3 regions of the Streptomyces sp. NPDC006012 genome follow, and region 1 is predicted to be linked to each of the others. Evidence: riboswitches for the same ligand, from Rfam matches in the RefSeq annotation. Region 1 holds a riboswitch; each other region holds the start of a gene.

Region 1 (2,260 bases):
GGGGAGCCGGGGCGCAGCCCGGCCCGGGTCTCGGTCAGCGGCAGCTCGGTGATCCCGGGCACCAGTTCGTGCGCGTCCCGCAGCAGCTCGTACACGCCGCCCGCGGTCACCGTGGTGTCCCAGCCCAGCTCCTCGTCGGTCGCTCCGACGACCAGCTCACCGTTCTCCCGCGGCACCAGGTAGACGTGGCTGCCGCGCACCACGGCCCGCACGGTCCGGCTCAGGAACGGCGCGTACCGCTTCGGCACGGTCAGCCGCAGCACCTGACCCTTCACCGGCCGCACCGGCGGCAGCACGGCCTCCGGCAGGCCCGCCAGCCGGCCGCTCAGGCTGCCGGCCGCGAGCACCACCTGGCCGGCGCCCAGCTCGGTGCCGTCCCCGGTGGTCACCCCGACGGCCCGGTCCCGCCGCACGGCGCAGCGCTCGGCCCAGGCGCGGTGGAACACCACTCCCGCCCGCTCGCAGGCCGCCAGCAGCGCCGCCGCGAGCCGCCGCGGGTCGATCTGGTGGTCGCCGTCCACCCGCAGCCCGCCCCGCACTCCGGGCGCGAGCATCGGCTCCAGACGGCGGCAGTCCCGGCCGGACAGCCACTCGGACTCCAGACCGGAGCGCTGTTGCAGCGCGTGCAGGTCGCGCAGGTGCGCGCGGTCGTCGGCGTCCAGCGCGACGGCGAGCGTGCCGCACCGGCGGTAGCCGAGGTCGCGGCCGGTCAGCTCGGTCAGCTCGGCCGCGAAGTCCGGATAGCGCCGCGCCGAGGCCAGGTTCAGGCCGAGCAGTGTCTGCTCGCCGTGGTGCAGTTCGGTGACCGCGGCCAGCATGCCGGCCGCGACCTGCGCGGCCCCGCCACCCGGCTCGGGGTCCACGACGGCCGTGGCGAATCCGCGCTGCGCGGCCCGCCAGGCCGTGACCAGGCCGATGATTCCGCCCCCGATGACGAGGACGTCTGGCGTACGTGACGACATGGGCGTCCAGCCCCTCCCTTCGCCGGCATGACCCGGATCAGGTTCGTACGGTCGGAGGCCGCCAGCCTCCCTCTCAGCCCGGTGCGTCCAGGCTCCCGCGAGTGCTTGTACGGTCGCCACCCTAGCCCGCCGCCGCCCGCCCCGGAAAGAAAGCCTCGGCCCGCGCCCTGCTCGCGGGCCCGGCCGGGCGGCGGGACGCGCACGGTGGGACGGCCGGCGCGGGCCCCCGGCGGACACGGGACGATCTCGTGTGCAGCAGGTCACTCAGCACGCCCCCTGACTGACAAATCGCCAGTTGACTATGGTGATCAGCGTGACCCAGCACACGCAGCACGTGAGCCAGCAGACGCAGCGACGGAGCACGTCACAGGGGCGGCGCGTGGTCGTCGCCGGCGCGGGCATGGCCGGGGTGCAGACCGCGGTCGCCCTGCGGGAACAGGGATTCGAGGGCACGGTGACCGTCGTCGGCGCGGAGCCCCACGCGCCGTACGACCGGCCACCGCTGTCCAAGGCCGTGCTGCTCGGCAAGGCCGAGGGCTCCGCCTTCGACGTCGATTTCGGTGCGCTCGGCATCGACCTCGAACTGGGCCGGGAGGCGCTCGGCGTGCGCCCCGGCGACCACGAGCTGGACACCGTGGCCGGTCCGGTGCCGTACGACGTCCTGGTCCTCGCCACCGGCGCCGAACCGATCCGGCTGCCCGGCGCGGAGGGCGTCCCCGGCGTGCACCTGCTGCGCACCCTCGACGACGCCCAGGCGCTGCGCCCGGTGCTCGCCCGGCAGCACGACATCGTGGTGGTCGGCGCGGGCTGGATCGGCGCCGAGTTCGCCACGGCGGCGCGCGAGGCGGGCTGCGCCGTCACGGTCGTCGAGGCCGCCGACCGCCCGCTCGCGGGCGCGCTCCCGGCCGAGGTCACGGCGCCGATGGCCGCCTGGTACGCGGACAGCGGCACCGAACTGCGCACCCACGCGCGCGTGGCGCGCGTCGAGCCCGGCGCGGTGGTGCTCGACGACGGCTCGCGGCTGCCCGCGGGCGCCGTCGTCGTCGGCATCGGCGCCCGCCCCGCCACCGCCTGGCTGGCCGGTTCCGGCATCGAGCTGGGCGCCCACCGCGAGGTCGTGGCCGACGACCATCTGCGCGCCTCCTCGCCGGACGTGTACGCGGTCGGCGACTGCGCGTCCTTCCCCTCCGCCCGGTACGGCGAGCGCCTGCTCGTCCACCACTGGGACAACGCCCTCCAGGGGCCGCGCACGGTCGCCGCGAACATCATCGGCGACACTCCGGCGGTCTACGATCCGG
Region 2 (2,260 bases), on a different contig from region 1:
ATGCCCGCCCGGTACAGCCCGCGCCAGCCCATCGAGGGATTGGCCTCGTGCAGTTCCCAGACAGCCGACGTCTGCGTCACGGTCACATCGTCCAGCACGCCCAGAGAACCGATGATGACACCGGCCAGGAGCAGACCGCTCATGTCGATCGACGGGTACAGGCCGTGGATCAGGCCGGTGTTGTCGTCCGTGTTGCCCGTCAGCGCCGCCCAGCCGATGAACCCGGAGCCGAGGACGCCGATCAACAGGAGCGAGACCAGCGTGCCGAGCACCGCCACCGAGGTCCGGGCCGACAGGCCGTGGCAGATGTACAGGGCGATCAACATGATCGCACTCGAACCGATCACGGCCACGACCAGCGGATTCGAGCCCTGTAGGACAGCGGGCAGGATGAAGAGGGTCAGCACCAGGAAGCTGATGGCCAGGGCGACGAGCGCCATCACGCCCCGCAGCCGGCCCACCACCACGACGGCGAGCGCGAAGATGCCGGCGAGCAGCGCCAGCGGGAACTTCCGGTTCACATCGGTGACCGAGTACTGAAGGTCCTTCGGAGCCGACGGCTCGTAGGCGACGATCACCTTCTCGCCCTGGTGCAGTTGCCGTGACTGGTCCGGCTGCACGATCTCCGTGAACGTACGGCCCTTGTCCTTGCCGGTGTCGACCCGGATGGTGGCCTTCTTGCAGGTACCGGTGGTTTGCTGCTGTGCCGAGCTGCCCTCGGCGGTGGAGGTGTCGCCGGTCGGGATGTCCCCCGAGGCGTTCACCGACTTGCAGTTCACCGCGACGACCTGGGTGACCGTGGCCTGGTGCGTCTGCCGGTCGAAGCCGACCCCGGTGCGTTCGTGCGGCGGGGCTCCGCCGGGCCAGAGCACCACGAGCCCGACGACGACCGCCGCCGTGAAGGGGATGAGGACGGCCGCGATGACCTTGCGCAGATGCTTGGAGACGGGCGCGGCGGGCCCGTGACTGTGGCTGTGACCGTGCGCATGGCCATGCCCGGGGCTCTCACCGGGGCTCTGGCCGGACCCCTGGCCGGCTCCCGGCCCGTGTTCGTGACCCGGACCGTGGCCGTGGCCCGCACCGGACCCGTGGCCGTGTCCGCTGCCCTGCTCGGAACCGCGTCCGCGCTGCGGCTCGGGCGGGGGGTACGGGGGCTGCTGCATCGTGGTCACCGACCGATCATCGCAAGAACGACAGGGGCCCTCTGTTCACCGCGCCCGAATTGACGCTAGCGTGGAGGCACCTTTGCACACGCGGGAGCTCGGAGCACCGGGCTGAGAGGGCGCTGACCTCCGTATTCGCGATGTTTCACGTGGAACGACCGACGTTTCGCACGAAGCACCGATGAACGGAAGCCGCTGCGTCGACCGCTGAACCTGTTACCGGGTAATGCCGGCGTAGGGAGTAGGTCTCATGACCAACAAGGACGAACGCACGCCTGTCTCCACGCAGCACGCGACGATCGGAGCCGCCAACGGATCCGATGGCGCCGAGGGCACGACGACGGGGAAGTCCATCGGGTGGCACAAGGCGTATGTCGAGGGCTCACGCTCCGACCTGCACGTGCCGGTCCGTCAGGTGCATCTCACCAATGGGGAGTCGGTCACGCTGTACGACACCTCGGGGCCGTACACCGATCCGCTCGTCGAGACCGACGTCCGCAGAGGCCTGCCGCTGCTGCGGGAGAGTTGGATCGTCGCGCGCGGGGACACGGAGGAGTACGCGGGCCGTCCCGTCCGTCCTGAGGACGACGGAATCAAGCACACCTCGCCGCGCGGCGGGCTGCGCAACCTGGACGCCGTCTTCCCCGGCCGCCCCCGGCAGCCGCGCCGGAGCCGTGCCGGCGTCGCAGCGGTCACGCAACTCGCTTATGCGCGACGCGGCGAGATCACTCCGGAAATGGAGTTCGCGGCGATCAGGGAGAACGTTTCTCCCGAAGTGGTCCGCGAGGAGATCGCTGCGGGACGGGCCGTCCTGCCGGCCAACGTCAACCACCCGGAGATCGAGCCGATGATCATCGGCAAACGGTTCCTGGTCAAGGTCAACGCCAACATCGGCAACTCGGCGGTGACCTCCTCCATCGAGGAGGAGGTCGAGAAGATGACCTGGGCGACCCGCTGGGGCGCCGACACGGTCATGGACCTGTCCACCGGCCGCAACATCCACACCACCCGCGAGTGGGTGCTGCGCAACTCCCCCGTCCCCATCGGCACGGTGCCGCTCTACCAGGCGTTGGAGAAGGTCGACGGCAAGGCCGAGG
Region 3 (2,260 bases), on a different contig from region 1:
CTTCGCCGGCGCGGTCCCCTCGTCCGCGCCGGTCAGTTCAGTACGAGTGAGGTCCACGACTTGACCCACTGGTCACGGTCGGCGGCGATCCGGTCGGGCGCCATGGTCTCGGGGTCCTTGGCCTGCGGACCGTAGGTCCGGAACTCCTGCGGCACCGCGGCATCCGCGCGCACCGGGTAGACGAACATGTTCAGCGGCATGTCCTCCTGGAACTCCTTGCCGGTCAGGAAGTCCAGGAACGCCTTGCCGCCCGCGCTGTTGCGGGCGCCCGAGAGCAGGCCGGCGTACTCGATCTGCCGGAAGCAGGTACCGGCGGCCACTCCGGTGGGCGCGGTGGCCGGTTTCGGGTCGGCGTAGACGACCTCGGCGGGCGGCGAGGAGGCGTACGACACGACGAGCGGCCGGTCGCCGCCCGCCTTCCTGCCGCCGGCCGAACCGGAGAACTCCTCGTCGTACGCCTGCTCCCAGCCGTCGACCACCTTGACGCCGTTGGCCTTGAGCTTCTTCCAGTACGCGTCCCAGCCGGCGTCGCCGTACTTCGCGGCGGTGCCGAGCAGAAATCCGAGGCCGGGCGAGGAGGTGGCGGCGTTCTCGGTGACGAGCAGGTCCTTGTACCGGGGTTCGACCAGGTCGTCGAAGGTCCGCGGCGGGGCCAGCCGGTGCTGCTCGAAGTACGCCTTGTCGTAGTTGACGCAGATGTCACCGGTGTCGATGGGCGTGACCCGGTGCCCGGACGTGCCGTCGCGGTACTCGGGCCGGATCCGGTCGTAGTCCTTCGGCTCGTACGGCTGGAACGTCCCGTTGTCGAGCGCGCGGGACAGCAGGGTGTTGTCGACGCCGAAGAAGACGTCGCCCTGCGGGTTGTCCTTGGTCAGGATCGCCTTGTTGACGGCCTGCCCCGCGTCGCCGTCCTTGAGGACCCTGACGGTGTAACCGGACTGCTTCTCGAAGTCCTTGAGCACGTTCTTCGAGACCGCCCACGAATCGTGGCTGACGAGGGTGACCGTCCTGGAGTCGGCGCCCCCGTCGTTCGTGGTCCCGCACGCGGACAGCGTGACCAGGCCGAGCCCGACCGCGACGGCCACGAAGGTCTTGGTGTGCAACTGATGTCCTCCTGGGGTTGACCAGGAAGAGACGCGGCCCTGCCCGGACCGTACGAGGCGGATCCGGGCAGGGCGCAACAGCTTGAGTGAGAACCGATCTCCCTACCCAGAATGACCTGGGCGAGGTTCGGAGGGTCTGCGGCCGGTGTGCCGCACTCTCAGCGCTGTGGCGCTCCCCTGTCGGAATATTCAACATGTTCGGAACACGAGGTTCCCGATATGACGTTATGACCGGGCTCAGACTACCGTCCGGCTACCGTTCGGCGGCAGCCAGCTGACCGCAGGCGCCGTCGATCTCCTGCCCGCGGGTGTCCCGGATGGTCACCGGCACCCCGTGCGCCTCGATGGCCGCCACGAAGGCCCGCTCGTCCTCGGGCCTGGAGGCGGTCCACTTGGAGCCCGGTGTCGGGTTGAGCGGGATGAGGTTGACGTGCACCGGCTTGCCCTTGAGCAGCCGGCCGAGCCGGTCGCCCCGCCACGCCTGGTCGTTGATGTCCCGGATCAGCGCGTACTCGATGGACAGCCGACGCCCGGACCTGGCGGCGTACTCCAGCCCGGCGTCCAGCACCTCACGCACCTTCCACCGCGTGTTCACGGGGACGAGGGTGTCGCGCAGTTCGTCGTCGGGCGCGTGCAGGGAGATCGCGAGGCGGCACTTGAAGCCCTCGTCGGCGAACCGGTGGATGGCCGGGACGAGCCCGACGGTCGAGACGGTGATCCCCCGCTGGGACAGCCCGAGCCCGTCCGGTTCGGGATCGGTGAGCGCCCGGATAGCGCCCACGACCCGCTTGTAGTTGGCGAGCGGCTCGCCCATGCCCATGAACACGATGTTGGACAGCCGCGCGGGGCCGCCGGGCACCTCGCCGTCCCTGAGGGCCCGCATGCCGTCCACGATCTGGTGCACGATCTCGGCGGTCGACAGGTTCCGGTCCAGACCGGCCTGCCCGGTGGCGCAGAAGGGGCAGTTCATCCCGCATCCCGCCTGCGAACTGATGCACATCGTCACCCGGTCCGGGTACCGCATCAGCACCGACTCGACGAGCGTCCCGTCGAACAGCCGCCACAGCGTCTTGCGCGTGGTTCCCTCGTCGGTCGACAGATGCCGCACGACCGTCATCAGCTCGGGGAACAACGCCTCCCGCAGCCGGCCGCGGGAG

Evidence for each region. A riboswitch is a leader RNA that binds a small molecule or an ion and turns the genes downstream of it on or off. The one in region 1 is predicted to bind thiamine pyrophosphate.
Region 2: another riboswitch for thiamine pyrophosphate. It lies ahead of thiC (phosphomethylpyrimidine synthase ThiC); the one in region 1 lies ahead of thiO (glycine oxidase ThiO).
Region 3: another riboswitch for thiamine pyrophosphate. It lies ahead of ACFYPJ_RS29680 (thiamine ABC transporter substrate binding subunit); the one in region 1 lies ahead of thiO (glycine oxidase ThiO).

What each region holds. Positions count from the first base shown of each region.
Region 1 covers NZ_JBIAIE010000009.1:44,989-47,248, forward strand. Annotated here, with positions in the region: gene thiO (glycine oxidase ThiO) at 1-962, opposite strand, end outside; TPP riboswitch at 960-1,071, opposite strand; gene ACFYPJ_RS18315 (NAD(P)/FAD-dependent oxidoreductase) at 1,297-2,260, shown strand, end outside.
Region 2 covers NZ_JBIAIE010000024.1:102,486-104,745, reverse strand. Annotated here, with positions in the region: gene ACFYPJ_RS30875 (YibE/F family protein) at 1-1,172, opposite strand, end outside; TPP riboswitch at 1,244-1,421, shown strand; gene thiC (phosphomethylpyrimidine synthase ThiC) at 1,414-2,260, shown strand, end outside.
Region 3 covers NZ_JBIAIE010000022.1:90,971-93,230, reverse strand. Annotated here, with positions in the region: gene ACFYPJ_RS29680 (thiamine ABC transporter substrate binding subunit) at 33-1,103, opposite strand; TPP riboswitch at 1,185-1,292, opposite strand; gene rlmN (23S rRNA (adenine(2503)-C(2))-methyltransferase RlmN) at 1,357-2,260, opposite strand, start outside.